Regions from separate parts of the Streptomyces sp. 5-10 genome, predicted to be linked through region 2. Evidence: riboswitches for the same ligand, from Rfam matches in the RefSeq annotation. Region 2 holds a riboswitch; the other holds the start of a gene.

What was found. A riboswitch is a leader RNA that binds a small molecule or an ion and turns the genes downstream of it on or off. The one in region 2 is predicted to bind cyclic di-AMP.
Region 1: it holds a riboswitch for cyclic di-AMP, as region 2 does, so the genes downstream of both, IEJ02_RS42805 (LysM peptidoglycan-binding domain-containing protein) here and IEJ02_RS35245 (M23 family metallopeptidase) in region 2, are expected to answer to the same signal.

The regions. Positions count from the first base shown of each region.
Region 1 covers NZ_JACVYG010000070.1:10,473-18,183, forward strand. The annotation lists gene IEJ02_RS42775 (SAM-dependent methyltransferase) at 1-182, opposite strand, end outside; gene IEJ02_RS42780 (NAD(P)/FAD-dependent oxidoreductase) at 406-1,785, opposite strand; gene IEJ02_RS42785 (Ppx/GppA phosphatase family protein) at 2,180-3,139, opposite strand; gene IEJ02_RS42790 (DUF501 domain-containing protein) at 3,136-3,732, opposite strand; gene IEJ02_RS42795 (FtsB family cell division protein) at 3,803-4,285, opposite strand; gene eno (phosphopyruvate hydratase) at 4,390-5,670, opposite strand; gene IEJ02_RS42805 (LysM peptidoglycan-binding domain-containing protein) at 6,007-6,705, opposite strand; cyclic di-AMP (ydaO/yuaA leader) riboswitch at 6,712-6,879, opposite strand; gene IEJ02_RS42810 (transglycosylase family protein) at 7,134-7,711, opposite strand, start outside.
Region 2 covers NZ_JACVYG010000043.1:58,792-66,502, reverse strand. The annotation lists gene IEJ02_RS35275 (ATP-binding protein) at 1-438, opposite strand, end outside; gene IEJ02_RS35270 (helix-turn-helix domain-containing protein) at 666-1,511, shown strand; gene IEJ02_RS35265 (DUF397 domain-containing protein) at 1,511-1,720, shown strand; gene IEJ02_RS35260 (hypothetical protein) at 1,823-2,131, shown strand; gene IEJ02_RS35255 (hypothetical protein) at 2,206-2,505, shown strand; gene IEJ02_RS35250 (aldo/keto reductase) at 2,646-3,590, opposite strand; gene IEJ02_RS35245 (M23 family metallopeptidase) at 3,804-5,057, opposite strand; cyclic di-AMP (ydaO/yuaA leader) riboswitch at 5,069-5,204, opposite strand; gene IEJ02_RS35240 (PP2C family protein-serine/threonine phosphatase) at 5,488-6,918, opposite strand; gene IEJ02_RS35235 (DUF6227 family protein) at 7,231-7,711, opposite strand, start outside.

The sequences.
Region 1 (7,711 bases), on a different contig from region 2:
GCCAGGCCCAGCTCGCCCGGCCGCCACAGGATCCTGCGCAGCGCCCGGCGGCGCCGGATGACCAGGGTGGGGGCGCCGGGCGGACCGGTCTCGCTGTGGTCCCAGGCGCGGACGCGGATCGGGAGGGGGGTTCCCAGCACCTCCTCGGCCAGGGTGGCGATCCGCCCAGCGGCGTCGGCCATATCGCACCTCCGTGATGGCGAGTCAGGAAGATTCACTCACCACGTAAACACCATGGAACCCGCCGTACAGTCCCACCGACACGTCTGGAATCGGCAAAACAGCTTCAAAAGCGGGCCATCGGAGGGGCATCCGAGGGCAGACGTAAGGGCGTCCGCCCCACGGATGGCGGACGCCCTCGGCGTCGGTCGTGCGGGTCGGACCCGCAGGGTCAGGCCCTTGGGGTCAGGACGCCTTGGCCTTCTCGGCCGGGGCCGCCGGCTTGGCCGCGGTGGCGGCGCTGACCGGGGAGGCGGCCTCGTAGAACTCCTCGCGGGGGTTCTCGATGGCGCCGAGCGAGACGACCTCGCGCTTGAGGAACATCCCCAGCGTCCAGTCGGCGAGCACCCGGATCTTGCGGTTGAAGGTCGGCATGGCCATGCCGTGGTAGCCACGGTGCATGTACCAGGCCAGGCGGCCCTTCAGCTTGATCTTCATCTTGCCGAAGACGATCATCGCGACGCCCTTGTGGAGGCCCAGACCCGCGACGGCGCCCTTGTTGGCGTGCTTGTAGTCCTTCTGCGGGAAGCCCCGCATGCCGGAGACCACGTTGTCACCGAGGACCTTGGCCTGGCGCAGCGCGTGCTGGGCGTTCGGCGGGCACCAGGCGCCCTCGCCGGTGGCGAGGTCCGGGACCTGGGCGTTGTCACCGGCGGCCCAGATGTAGTCGCTGCCCTGGACCTGGAGGGTCGGGGCGGTGTCCACATGGCCGCGCGGGCCGAGCGGGAGGCCGAACCGGGCCAGCGCCGGGTTGGGCTTGACGCCCGCGGTCCACACGATGGTGCTGGAGTCGACCTCGAGGCCGTTCTTGAGGACGACATGGCCGTCGACGCAGGAGTTCATCGAGGTCTCGAGGTAGACCTCGACACCGCGCTTCTGCAGGTGCTCCAGACCCCACTTGCCCAGCTTCGGGCCCACCTCGGGGAGGATCTTGTCGGCGGCGTCGACGAGGATGAAGCGCATGTCCTCGCGCTTCACGTTCGGGTAGTACTTGGCCGCGTCGCGGGCCATGTCCTCGACCTCGCCGATGGTCTCCGCGCCGGCGAAGCCACCGCCGACGAAGACGAAGGTGAGCGCCTTGCGGCGGATCTCCTCGTCCGTGGTGGAGTCGGCCTTGTCGAGCTGCTCGAGGACGTGGTTGCGCAGGCCGATGGCCTCCTCTATGCCCTTCATACCGATACCGTTCTCGGCGAGACCGGGGATCGGGAAGGTGCGGGAGACCGCGCCGAGGGCGACGACCAGGTAGTCGAAGGGAAGCTCGTACGTCTCGCCGACGAGCGGCTGGATGACGGCGACCTTGCGGTCCTGGTCGATGGTCGACACGCGGCCGGTGAGGACCTCCGCCTTGGGGAGCACGCGCCGCAGCGGAACCACGACGTGGCGCGGGGAGATGCTGCCGGCCGCAGCTTCGGGGAGGAAGGGCTGGTACGTCATGTACGAGCGAGGGTCGACGACCGTGACGGTCGCCTCGCCGTACCGCATCTTCTTCAGAATGCGGCGCGCCGCGTACAAGCCAACGTACCCACCGCCTACAACGAGGATCCTGGGACGCTCCGTGGTGCTCATGATTCGAGTATCCAGCACCCTTGGGGGGGCACCTCGTGAGCCCCTTCACAAGCATGGTGAGGGTATCTGCTACACTCCGCCGCCCCCGTGATGGACGCCATACGGGCGGAGGGGAACCACTGACCGGATCGACACGTTCCCACCCCTCTGAACAGGGCTTGTGACTGAACGCGGGAGTAGACCAGACGGTGGGCGCGGAGGCGCCGAACGCCGCCCCGACACCTCACGATCCGGTCAGTTACGGGGCCCGGCCGCCGAAACCGCCCCAGAGCGCCGCATCGGGCGGTCACCAGGGGCCTTTTTCATGTGAAGAGTTTCACGAACTTTCTCGGAGGCGGCTCGCGGAGCGCCCCCGAAGGGGGTTCCGCGGCCGCTCATACGTTATCCCGCCCGCTCAGGCGATGCTCCAGGCGATCCCGTCGAGGATGTCGTGTTCACTCACCACGACCTCCTCGGCGCCGGTCCTTTCCATGATCGAAAGCAGGATGAGCGCCCCCGCGCCGATCACATCGACCCGCCCCGGATGCATCACCGGGATCTCCGCCCGCTCGGCATGGCTGGAGCGGAGCAGCTTGCCCGTGATCTCGCGGACCTGGCCGAGACTGATCCGGGAGTGGTGGATCGCGGAGGAGTCGTACTCCTTCAGGCCCAGCGCGATCCCGGCCACGGTGGTGACCGAACCGGCCAGCCCGACCAGCGCGTGGCCGTCCGCGGGACGGCAGGCGCGGGCGAGCGGCACGGTGCGCTCGGCGAGGTCCAGCGCCTGCTCCACATCGGCCCGTATGGCGGCGATCTGATCCTCCGTCGGGGGATCGCTGATCCTGCCGTCCACCACCAGATGGCGCTCGGTCAGCCGGACGCAGCCGATGTCCACGCTGCGGGCCGCCCGCACCTCCTCGCCGCCCTCGACGAACTCCGTCGAACCGCCGCCGATGTCCACCACCAGATACGGCCCGGGCACATGGGTCCGGCCGCTGAGCTCCTTGGTGGCCCCGGTGAAGGAGAACTCCGCCTCCTGGTCCCCGGTGATCACCTCGGGCTCCACGCCCAGGATCTCCACGACCCCGCGCACGAACTCCTCGCGGTTCTCGGCGTCCCGGGATGCGGAGGTGGCCACGAAGCGGACGCGCTCGGTGCCCAGCTCCGCCACGACCTCCGCGTACTCGCGGCAGGCGGCGAAGGTGCGCTCCAGGGCCTCGGGGGCGAGCCGACCCGTGCGGTCCACACCCTGGCCCAGCCGGACGATCTTCATCCGGCGGTCGAGCTCGATCAGCTCCCCGGTGGCCGGATCGGCGTCCGCCACCAGGAGCCGGATCGAGTTGGTGCCGCAGTCCACGGCGGCGACGCGGGTCATGCGCTCTCCTCACGGCTCGGGTCATCGGTCCGATCCCGGCTCGGCTCCTCGGCCCGGTCCCGGCTCGGGTCATCGGTCCCGCAGGGGCTCACACACGGGCCCTTGCGCCACCACTCCGGCAGCATCGCGATCGCCTCGTCCCCGAGCGGATTGACCCCGGGGCCGGCCGCGAGGGAGTGGGCCACCAGCACGTGCAGGCACTTCACCCGGTCCGGCATCCCGCCCGCGCTGGGGAAGCCCCGGAGCACCTCGATGGCGTCGCGGCGCGCGATGTAGTCCTCGTGGGCGGCGCGGTAGGCGGCGGCCAGTTCGGGGTCGGTGCCCAGCCGGGCCGTCATCTCCTTCATCACGCCCTCGGCCTCCAGCGTGCCGATCGCGGACGCGGCGCGCGGGCAGGTCAGGTAATAGAGGGTGGGGAAGGGCGTACCGTCCTCGAGCCGCGGCGCGGTCTCCACGACGTCCGGATTGCCGCAGGGGCAGCGGTGCTGAACCGCGCGCAGGCCCCGGGGCACGCGGTTCAGCTGCTCCCGTACGGCGTGGATGTCCGCGTCGGTGGGCGCGGTGGGCTCCGTCTGGGGCGGGGGCGTGTCCATGAGTGGGAAAGCTCTTCTTCTTCGTTTCGGTTCGAACGCCGGGTGCGGCCGGCGGCCGGAGCGCGGCGCCTCAGCGGCGCGTGCCGCCCGCCCCCGCCGCGTCCGCCGTGTCCACGGCGTCCCAGAGGTTGGTGTACCAGGGGCGGCCGGCCGCGCCCTGGTCGGTGGAGTGCTCGGTGAGGCCGGTGCCGTCCACCACGCTGTAGCCGGTCTCCCCCGGCATCAGGAAGTGCAGCCGCTCCCGGGCCTGCTGCTCGGTGTAGGCGGGGTCGCGCAGCCGGGCCTTCCGCTCCCGCAGCTTCTTCACGTCCTCGCGGGCCCGCTGGGCCTCTTGCCGCTGCTTGGCGATGTCGGAGCGCTGGGAGATGTACTGCCGCATCGGATAGGCGAGCGCCACGACGAGGGAGCAGACGACCAGCGCGAGCAGGGCGGCCCGGCCGGTCAGCCGGCCGCGGCGGCGCTTGGTGCGCACGCGGTAGACCCGGGCGGCGGCGTGCTCGCCGAGCGCCTTGAGCCTGGTCGCGGTGGAGAACCGTTCCCGATCCGCCGGCACGTCGCCTCCCCGGTGATGACTTCGCTTGGGTAACGCCGTCGAGCGACGCCGTCCCCGGCCACGGTACGGGACCGCGGCCGGGGACGGGCGTCAGACGTGTCCGCTCAGCCCTTGAAGCGCGGGAAGGCGGAACGGCCCGCGTACACCGCGGCGTCGTCGAGGATCTCCTCGATGCGCAGCAGCTGGTTGTACTTGGCCACCCGCTCGGAGCGGGCCGGGGCGCCGGTCTTGATCTGGCCGCAGTTGGTGGCGACGGCCAGGTCGGCGATGGTGACGTCCTCGGTCTCACCGGAGCGGTGGGACATCATGCACTTGTAGCCGTTGCGCTGGGCCAGCTCGACCGCGTCGAGGGTCTCGGTCAGCGAGCCGATCTGGTTGACCTTGACCAGCAGGGCGTTCGCGGTGTCGCTGTCGATGCCGCGGGACAGCCGCTCGGGGTTGGTGACGAAGAGGTCGTCGCCGACCAGCTGGACCTTGTCGCCGAGCTGCTCGGTGATGGTCTTCCAGCCGTCCCAGTCCTCCTCGTTCAGCGGGTCCTCGATGGAGACCAGCGGGTACGCGGCGACCAGCTCGGCGTAGTACGAGGTCATCTCGGCGGCGGAGCGGGACTGGCCCTCGAACTGGTAGGTGCCGTCCTTGTAGAACTCGGAGGCGGCGACGTCCAGCGCGAGCGCGATGTCCTGGCCCGGCTGGTAGCCGGCCTTCTTGATCGCCTCGACGATCAGGTCGAGGGCCTCGCGGTTGGAGCCGAGGTTCGGCGCGAAACCGCCCTCGTCGCCCAGGCCGGTGGACAGGCCGCGCTCCTTCAGCACGGACTTCAGGGTGTGGTAGACCTCGGCGCCCCAGCGCAGGGCCTCGGAGAAGGACTCCGCGCCCACGGGCGCGATCATGAACTCCTGGATGTCCACATTGGAGTCGGCGTGCGACCCGCCGTTGAGGATGTTCATCATCGGCACCGGCAGCAGATGGGCGTTCGGGCCGCCGAGGTAACGGAAGAGGGGGAGGTCGGACGCCTCGGAGGCGGCGTGCGCGACGGCGAGGGAGACGCCGAGGATCGCGTTGGCACCGAGCGAGGACTTGTCCGGGGTGGCGTCCAGGTCGAACATCGCCTGGTCGATCAGCCGCTGCTCGGTGGCGTCATAGCCGACCAGCTCGGGGCCGATCTGCTCGATCACGGCGAGGACGGCCTTCTCCACGCCCTTGCCGTTGTAGCGGTTCTTGTCGCCGTCACGGAGCTCGAGGGCCTCGAAGGCGCCGGTGGAGGCGCCGGACGGCACGGCGGCACGGCCGGTGCTGCCGTCGTCGAGGCCAACCTCGACCTCGACCGTGGGGTTGCCTCGCGAGTCGAGGATCTCGCGAGCTACGACGACGTCGATGGACGGCACGAGGTTCTCCTTCGTATGGGTCTGCGGTAGCAGCACGAGCCTAACGGGCCGGGAGGGCTGCGCCCCGCGTTCGCCCGCCCCACGAGACAGGGGCGTGACACAAAAAGCCAGATTCTGGATCAAAAATCCAGATTTCTTGTGCATTGGGAAAGCCCCGGCAGGGCGCGCCATAGTGGGCGGCACGCCCGGCCGGGGCTCGTTCTCGGGGCCGGCCTCAGGAGAGGTCCCTGGGGGGAGTCCTCAGGCCTGGGCCGTGTCCGTGGCCATGACCGAGGCCGAGGCCGTGGCCATGACCGAGGCCGAGGCCGTGGCCATGACCGAGGCCGTGGCCGTGGCTCAGCGGAGGTGCAGCTGCTGGCCCGGGAAGATCAGGTCGGCCTGCTCCACGATGTCCTTGTTCAGCTCGAAGAGCTTCTTCCAGCCGCCCTTGACGTCGTGGGCCTTGGCGATCTTGCCGAGGGTGTCGCCGGACTTGACCTTGTACTCGCCGTCACCCTTCTTGATCGGGCCACGGGTCTGCTGCCGCGCGGCGTGCTCGGGCGCGGTGTGCGGCTGTGCCTTGGGCTGCGCCTTCGGCTGGGCCGGCTGGGCGGCCGGGGCCGACTTGGTGGTCGCCGAGGACTGGCTCTGCGAGCCGGAGGGCGCGGACGGGGCGGACGGGCTGCCGCCGGAGGTCAGACCCTTGCCGCAGACCGGCCAGGCGCCCTTGCCCTGGCTGCCCAGGACCTTCTCGGCGATCTGGATCTGCTGGGCCTTGCTGGCCTTGTCCGCGGTGGAGGCGTAGGCCGTGCCGCCGTAGGCGGCCCAGGTGGAGCTCGAGAACTGCAGGCCGCCGTAGTAACCGTTGCCGGTGTTGATCGACCAGTTGCCACCGGACTCGCACTGCGCGACCTGGTCCCACTGCGAGGTGGTGGCCGCGGAGGCGGAGGTCGCCCCGATGAGCGGTGCCGCCACGGCGGCACCGGCGAGACCGGTGAGCGCGGCGATACGGGTGGCCTTGGAGGGGCGGCGGTGCTTCCCGTTGGACTTGAGCATTTTGGTTCGTTTCCTCACCGACGCCTACGAGGTGAGCTGTCGGGTTCGGACGTGAGTTGCCCGGCCGGTCACGATGGTCGCTCCCGGCTTCACCCCTAGCCGACGAGCCCGTTTCCACAGGCCATTCGGCACCTACCTTGGGTCCCCCGCTCCTGCCTTCGGCGCTGACGCGTCGGTTCCCCCCGACCGCCGGCAGGATTCGGCGTGACGATCGACGGTGCCCGCGGTGGCGAGCGGAAAGACGTTAAACACACCTTCCAAGAAGGTTCAAACACCCCAAGGGCAGTGAATGGGGCTGTAATTGATCTCACCCGGCCCACATCCGCGCAGGTGGGGCCGGGTGAGGAGGGATCGGACACGAGGTGCGGCCCGTAAAATGTGACGAGATGTATGTCTCACCGGGCCCAGATCGGGCAATTCCCCCCGAATCACTGCTCCCTGATGGTGAGGTCAAGTCGCTGACCAGGGATGATCAGATCGGGGTCGGTTCCGATGAGGTCCTCGTTGGATTCGTAGAGCTCTTTCCAACCCCGGGCCACATTCTGGTGCTCGGCGATCCCTGACAGGCTGTCACCGCGGCGAACAGTGTAAGCGTCGCCCGTGGCGCTCTCGTCGCGGTCCGACGCGCCGCGCGAGGCATGGCGCCCGGAGGGCCGTGCGCTCCCCGCGTCGCCGTCGTCGGCCCGCTCCCCGGCGTCCGGGTCGCCGCGGTGGCGGCCGGAGGGCGCGGGGTCGGCGGAGGGGTCCGCCGAGGGGTCCCTGGAGCCGTCCGACGCCGAGGGGGTGTCCGAGCCCGAGGGGCCGTCCGACGCCGGGTCGTCCGACGCGGAGCCGTCCAGACCGTCGGGGGACTTGGAGGTGTGGGGCGCCTCCGGGTCCTCGGCCGACCCGGAAGCGTCCGGCGCGTCCGGCTTGTCGGCGCTGCCGGACGTCCCCGAGCGGTCCGCGTCCGAGGAGGAGCCGTCCCGCCCCCGGTCCCCCAGGTCGCCCCCGTCACGGCCCGTCC
Region 2 (7,711 bases):
TGCGCGCTGGATGCGGCGGCGAGATTCGTCCGGGGCCAGGGGAAGCTCACACCAGACCGCTTTGCCGACCGCCGTGCGGGTCGTGCCCCATGCCGCTGAGAAGCCGGCGACGAGTTGCAGGCCCCGGCCGGACTCCTCCTCGGATGCCGGGTGGAGGTTCTGGGGTTCCTTGTGGCTGTTGTCGTGCAGTTCCATGCGGAGCTGATCAGCGTCCGCGTCGAGGACGAGGGTGGCCGCTGTGCCCTGACCGACGTGTTTGATCACGTTCGACGCCAGCTCGGTGACGATCAGTTGTGCTTCGTCGACAAGGGTCGGCATACCCCAGGCGGCCAGTTCTGCACTCACTGCTCGGCGCAGGTCGGCCACTTGAGGGGCTTCGGCCGTGAAGGGGAGAACACATCGGCGTGGTCGGGGTTCGGTGACTGCGTAGCGGTACATGGCCACACTCCCTTGGGCGCCACGTCAGCGCTGCACCCAGCCGTGTCCGTACGGCTGCGCTGCGTAGCCTCACTGTCGCGAGTATGGCATTGAGAAGTCTCGCCATGTAACTTTTCACAGCGCTCTCGAAAGGGTGAATCCGGCGGTTCGCCAACTTCGCCCGGTCATAGCCTTGTTACCGCTGGCCTCGTCCTTCACTGCCAGCCCCAGAGGAAGAGGTAGCCGTCATGCCAGCGCGGGCCACTACCCGTCGACGCCAACTCGGCGTCATGATGCGCAAGCTCCGGGCCCGTAAGGGGATGACACTGGAGGAGGCAGGCCGGCTCGTCGGGATTTCGAAAGCGACGGTCAGCCGGTACGAGACGCAGGAAGGGCCTGTGAAGTGGCCGATCGTGGACGCGCTGTGCCGTGAGTACGGAGCGAGTGAGGCAGAACGGAAGGCCGTGGTCGGCCTCGCCAAGGACGCGAAGCGCCAGGGGTGGTGGACCTCCTTCGCGGATTCTCTGCCGGAGAGCATGAATCTCCTCTTCACGTTGGAGGACGAGGCAGTCCGAGAGGATCACTTCGCCTGTCTGTATGTGCCGGGGCTTCTGCAGACTCGCGGCTATACAGAAGCGGTGCAGCACGCATCGGAGATGAGGCTGTCCGCAGAGGAGATCGCGCGGCTGGTCGACCTTCGGATGAAGCGGCAGGAGATCCTGAGCCGTCCGAAGCCACCGCATCTGTGGGCCATCCTCGATGAGTCGGTGATTCGGCGGGTGGTCGGTTCGCGTGAGGTGATGCGAGAGCAGCTGAGTCACTTGTTGCGCGCCAACGAGTCGCCTGACATCACGCTCCAGGTCCTGCCGTTCGCCAAGGGCGCGCACTCAGCGGCCATGGGGAGCTTCGTGATCCTCGGGGGTGCCGAGCCCTCGCTGGACGTCGTCTACGTCGACATCCACGTCGGCTCGCTCTTCATGGAGAAGGATGAGGAACTGGAGCGTTACCGGGTCGCGTTCGACTACCTTCGCGCTCAGGCGCTGGACATGGCCTCGTCCTCCGCCCTCATCGAACGCGTCCGTGAGGAGATCTGATGCGCGAGCCCTGCATATCCGACAGAGACGGTGGCTGGTTCAAGTCCTCCTACAGCGGTGCCGGCAACACCGAATGTGTCGAAGCTGCTTTCTGGCCGGGCTCGACCGCCGTGCGGGACTCCAAGGATCCGGGCGGGCCCGTGATCGGGGTCTCGCATCGCGCGTGGGCGGACTTCGTGGCGGCCGTGCGGGATGGGCGGTTGGGTTGAGGTCCGTTTTCGCGAAGATCTGACCGGCTGCTGCGTACGTCGATCTGACCGCCCTACCAAGGCCACTTGCCCGGGGCAGGGGCTGCGGACGATCATTCGGGGATGAGAGCCGAGGTGCGGGCATTCGTTGCCGATGGGCCGCTTCCCGATGTGGGGGCGAGCGGGGAAGAGATCGACAGGCGCGTCGAGCAGCTGGATGCGATCTCCAGACCGGTCACGGCCCAGGAGGCCAGGGCTCTGGCCGACTGCTTCGGTCCGGACGATTGCCATGGCGTCGCCTGGACGCTGCTGCACCTCATCGAGACGGGCCCGAACCCCGTCCTCACCGTCAAGCCGGAGCCGGACGCCAACGAATGGCACGACCGTCTCTGGACGCGGGCCTTGAATGCGGGGCTCGTGGAGGAAGACTGACGAGCCGGCGACGGTTCCCCGTGTCAGCTGCGTAGGGTCGGGGCCAGGAGATCCTTGGAGTGGGAGGTATGGGGATGGCTGGAGTGCCGGCGGGGGTTGTGGCTGCGGGTGGGTTGGTCGGGGGGTATTCGGTGGCTCGGTGGACCAAGAGGCGGCCCTTGGGTGGGGTTGCCCTCGCGGCTGCCGGGGCGGTGGCCGCTCGGGGGTGGCGGGAGAAGGCGGGGAACGGGACCGCCGCCGCGCTCAGTGCGGCATACGTCGCCGCGTTCGCCGGGTCGCATCCGCTGGCGAAGAAGATCGGGGCCTGGCCGTCCGTCTTCGCCGTCGCGGGTGGCGTCGCCCTCGCGTCCTGGGCCCTTGCCGATCGGCGGTGACCCTCGCCGATCGGCGGCAAGGGTCCTGGGTCGTACGTAGCGGTTCGCGTACGTGCGGGTGGCTCGGGCGGGGGTTGTTGCCCGCCCCGCCGTTCTATCGTCCACCGGGCGGGCCGCGCCCGGCCCGCCCCGCTTTCCGGTCAGTCCGATGCCGACGTCAGCAGGTCCAGTTCCGGCTGGGTCAGCTTGAGGTCGACCGAGGCCAGGAGGGCGGGGAGCTGGTCGACGGAGCTGGCGCTGGCCAGGGTGGCCGCGACCGTGGGCTGGGCGAGGAGCCAGGCCAGGGCGACCGTGGCGGGCTCGGTGCGGTGGTTGGCGGCGACGTCGTCCAGGGCGGCGAGGACCTTCTGGCCGCGCTCGGTCTCCAGGTACTTGGCCGCGCCCGTGGAGCGGGGGCTGTCGACGGCCATGCCCGGGCGGTACTTGCCGGTGAGGAAGCCGGACGCCAGGGAGTAGTACGGGATCGTCGCCAGGTCGTGGCGGGCGGCGACCTCGGAGAGCTCGCCCTCGAAGGTGTCGCGCGAGACCAGGTTGTAGTGCGGCTGGAGGGCGACGTAGCGGGCCAGGTTCTCCCGGGTGGAGAAGGCCAGCTGGGCCTCCAGGCGGTCCGCGCCGATGTTGGACGCGGCGATCTCGCGGACCTTGCCCTCCCTGACCAGCTCGTCCAGGGTGGTGATGATCTCCTCCACCGGCACCGACGGGTCGTCGTAGTGGGTGTAGTAGAGGTCGATGTAGTCGGTGCGCAGCCGCTGGAGGGACTCCTCGACGCCCGATTTGATGGCGGACGAGGTCAGCCCGCGCGGCTCAGGTGAGCCGGCGCCCACCTTGGTGGCGAGGACGATGTCGGAGCGGTTGCCGCGGGAGGCGAACCAGTTGCCGAGGATGGTCTCGGACTCGCCGCCCTCGTTGCCCGGCACCCAGGCGGAGTAGACATCGGCGGTGTCGATGAAATTGCCGCCGGCCGCCACGTAGGCGTCGAGCACCCGGAAGGACTCGGCCTCGTTCGCGGTCCAGCCGAAGACGTTCCCGCCGAGGGAGAGCGGGAAGACGGACAGGTCACCGATCTTCTGCGTGTTGTCAGCCATACATCTTCACAACGGTTGGCTGGACGGGGTTGTTCCGGCTGGCGGCGTGTGTTCGTGAAGGTCGGGGGCGTCGGGGCGTAAAGCCTCGTCGGACGTAAAGCCTCGTCGGACGTAAAGCCCCGTCTGGCCGTAAAGCCCCGTCGGGACGTCATCGGGACGTAAACCGGCGGCCCTGGCGTCAAGGGGGGAGAGAGCGTCAGGGCCGCCGGCGTATCAGGGGTTCAGCCCGTGCTGGCGCAGCCAGGGCATCGGGTCGATCGGCGAGCCGCCGCCCGGCCGGACCTCGAGGTGGAGGTGCGGGCCGGTCACATTGCCGGTGGCGCCGACGCGGGCGATGACCTCGCCCGTCGACACCTTGCCGGAGGTGACCACCATCGAGGACAGGTGGCAGAACCAGAGCTCGGTGCCGTCGCTCAGGGTCAGCACGATGCGGTAGCCGTACGAACCGGCCCAGCCCGCCTGGGTGATGGTGCCGCCGTGCGGCGCCTTGACCGGGGTGCCGGTCGGTGCGGCGAAGTCCTGGCCGGTGTGGTCGGCCGACCACATGTCGCCCGCCTGGCCGAAGCCGGCGGTCAGGGTGTACGAGCCGACGGGGAGGGTGTACTCGGCCGCGAGCCTGGCCTGGCGCTCGGCCGCGGCCTTCTTCTCGGCCGCCTCCTTCGCCCGCTGCTCGGCGGCCCGCTTCTCCGCCTCGGCCTTGGCCTTCCGCTTGGCGGCCGCCTCCGCGGCCTGGTCGGCGGCCTTTTCCGCGGCGGACCTGGCCTCCTTGGCGGCGGCCTGTGCCGCGGCGGTGCGGCTGTCCTCGTCCGCCGCGTTCTGCTGGTTCTCGGCCTGCTGGAGGATGCGGGCGCGGAGCGCCTCACCGGCGTCGGTGGTGCCGCGCTGCTCGTCCTCGCTGGTCAGACCGGCCTGGGAGAGCGGGGCGGCGGCGGTCTGCGCGTCGCTGCTGTCGTCCGACGCCCAGGACCCGATGCCCGGCAGGTCCTTGGCGGCGGGCAGGCTGGCCTTGACCTCATCGGCGACATGGCCGAGATCCGGCATGGATATGGGGAGCGCGGGACGGTCCTTGGCGCTGGCCATACCGCCCGCACCGACCGCCGCGATCACGCCGACCCCGAGGACGGCGCCGCTGCGCGCCATGGTTCCGCCCCGCTGCTTGGCCACGCGGTGCCGGCCGCGTACGGGAGCGATGGACTCCTCGGTCGGGTTCCACTCCTCCCAGGTCTCGGCCTCGAATCCGGTGCCCGGGCCCTCGGAGGCGCCCTCATCCGCGTAGCGGTCGTCGGGCGCGAATGCGTATCGGTCGTCGGGGGTGAACCCGTAACGGTCGTCGGGGGCGAATCGGCCGTCCCCCGAGCTCATCCCGCCGCCGGCGTCGAAGCCGGGGCCGTAGGCGGTGGCGGTCCCCAAACCGCCTCCCCGTGTGCGATACGGAGCCTCGTCCAGGACAGACCTGTTGGACGCCACGAAGGCGCACTCCTTTCCTTCCCTCTCGCCTACCGGGTTAGCTGACGGGTTCGGAGCAGGAAGGTCTCCTACGGGTCAGGTTCGACCCGATTCACCCCAAGGTTGTTGGTTCCCCGGTTCCCTTGGTGCTGCTGGTGGTGCGGTGCTGCCGCTGTGCGTACGGGATTCGGCGACGGCGCACGGTGCCGCCCTTGCGACGGTTGTGACGACCGCGCTGCGTTATCGAACGTTAATAGAGAGCGCGATGTGATTCCAAGCTGTTCCGAGGAATCCGCGCACCTTTGGCATGAACTTAGCGCTCAGGAGGGGACATATGGGGGTGGTTCGATGGGCGGGGCAAGAGTTGGCAAAACCGCTTACGGATCGATCGTGCGTCAATTGTTATGCGGAGGGGGCTCGGTCGGTTACGCACGGTGTGCGGCCGGGTCGGCTACGAGGGTGTGGGTTTCGCCCTGTCGTTCGCTCTGTCGTTCCCTCTGTCGGTCCCTCTGTCGGTCCCTCCGTCGTTCCGCCCGTCGTTGTCCCGTCCGCCGTTGTCCCGTCCGTTGCCGCGGGCCGGGGTCCGACGGACCGCCAGCAGCGCCATGTCGTCCGGCGTCCCGCCACCCGTATGGCGCTCGACATCGGCCACCAACGCGTCCAGCAGCTCCTGCGGACCGGCGAAGCGGCGGCCGCGCAGCCGCTCCTCCGGGTCGTAGAACGCGCCATGGCGGTCCCGGGCCTCCGTCACCCCGTCCGTGAACAGCAGCAGCGTCTCGCCCTCCGCGAACGCCAGCTCCATCACCCGGTCCGGCCAGCCGGCCAACTCCACCATCCCCACCGGCAGCGCCGGTGCCTCCGGCTCCAGGGCGCGCACCGCGCCGTCCCCCTCCAGGAGCAGCGGCGCCGGATGGCCGCGGTTGATCAGCCGCAGGGTGGAGTCGCCGCGCGGAATTTCGGCCACCACCGCCGTCGTGAACCCCTCGAACACCTCCAGGTCGGCCCGCCGGGCGCCCTCGCGCTGCAGCGCCCGCTCCAGGCGGCCCACGAGCGCCTCCAGGGTCGTCTCCTGCTCCGCCGCCTCCCGGAAGCAGCCCAGGAGGATCGCCACGACCTCCACGGCCCCCAGTCCCTTGCCGCGTACGTCCCCGACGGCCAGCCGTACGCCGTGCGGGGTGTCCTGGACCGCGTACAGGTCACCGCCGATCGCCGCGTATTTCTCCGCCGGTACGTAGCGCGCGGCGACCTCCAGCCCGGCGAGCCGGGCGGGCGGCGCGGGCAGGACGGCGCGCTGGGCCGCCTCCGCGACACCGCGCGCCGAGGCGAGCCGGTGGTAGCTGCGGCGTACGACGCGGTTGATCACCACCGCCAGCGCGGTCACGGTCGCCACCGTGATGATCTCGGTGGCCGCCTGGGTCGGGTCCCGCACCCCGTGCAACTCCGCCAGCAGACAGGTGGCGAGGACGGCGACGACCGCCGTGACGATGGTCTGACGCAACCGTAAGAGCGCCGCGGCGACCAAGGGGGCGGCGGCGAAGAACGGCGAGGCGGTGTAGCCGGGCGGAGCGGCCAGGTCGAAGGCGACGCCGCCGAGGACGAGGACGGCGGGGACCCAGCGGGCCATCCGGCGGCCCGGGGGCTCCTTACCGCCCTCCTCCGCCGAAGCGGGCCCCGCGGTGGGCCCGGCGGTGGGCCCGGCGGACGCGTCGGCGGCGGCACCGGCCGCGGCGCCGGTGTCGATGAGCCTACGGAGGCGGGTGGTGGGGCGGCGGCGGGCGAGCGGGCGGCTCAGCCGGGGCCAGGCCGTACGCCGCTCCGTACGGCCCTCCGTAGGGGCGCCTGTACGGGCGCCTGTACGAGCCCTGCTCCCTCGCACCCGCACCGGCTTCTCTCGCTTCCCTGGTCCTGTCCGCGTCCCGCCGCCGCCACGGCATCACCGCCGTCACGGCCTTACCGTCGTCACGGCGTCACGGCGTCACGGCGCCACCGTCGTCACCAGGCTTCCGGCTGACGGGTCGCCAGGCGAGTCGGTGTCGGCCAAGCGGGTGCCGGGCGGATGGGGGGCGCGTCAGGGCCGCGACAGGCGGGCTACGGACGCGCGGGCTACGGACGCGTCAGGTCCCGCGTGCGTCGGTGGTCCCGCGTACGTCAGAGGTCCACGCCCAATACCGCGTACGTCGCGGTCCCGCGTACGTCAGAGGTCGACGCCCAGCGCGCGGGCGTGGCGGTCCGCCGCGAGTTCCGCCGAGACCTCGTCGAGGTACACCTCGCACACCAGCCGGCCGTCCCGGGTCAGATTGTGCTCCAGCTCCCACAGCACGATCTCGTCCCCTCCGGCGAGCAGGAAGGCGTGCTCGTAGAAGCGGCACCAGGTCGCGTCGGGACCGCCGGAGCGGCGCCGGGGCTTGGGCGCGAGGGCGATGTCATGGGCGAACGCGGTGGCCAGCAGCCGCTCGGTCTCCTCGCCCGGGCGGTCGGGGTTCTCCGCGCGGCGCAGGACGCGACGGGCGTGGTCGGCCGAATTGTCGGCCACATACGCACGGGAGTTCTCCACCGGCTCGGCCGTGTGCAGCAGCTGGTCCGGGAGCCACAGCGGTAACCCGTCGAGCTCCTCCCAGCGTGCGCCGCCGAGGCGCTCGTGGACGCGGCGCTCGGCCAGCGCCAGGGCGTCCTCG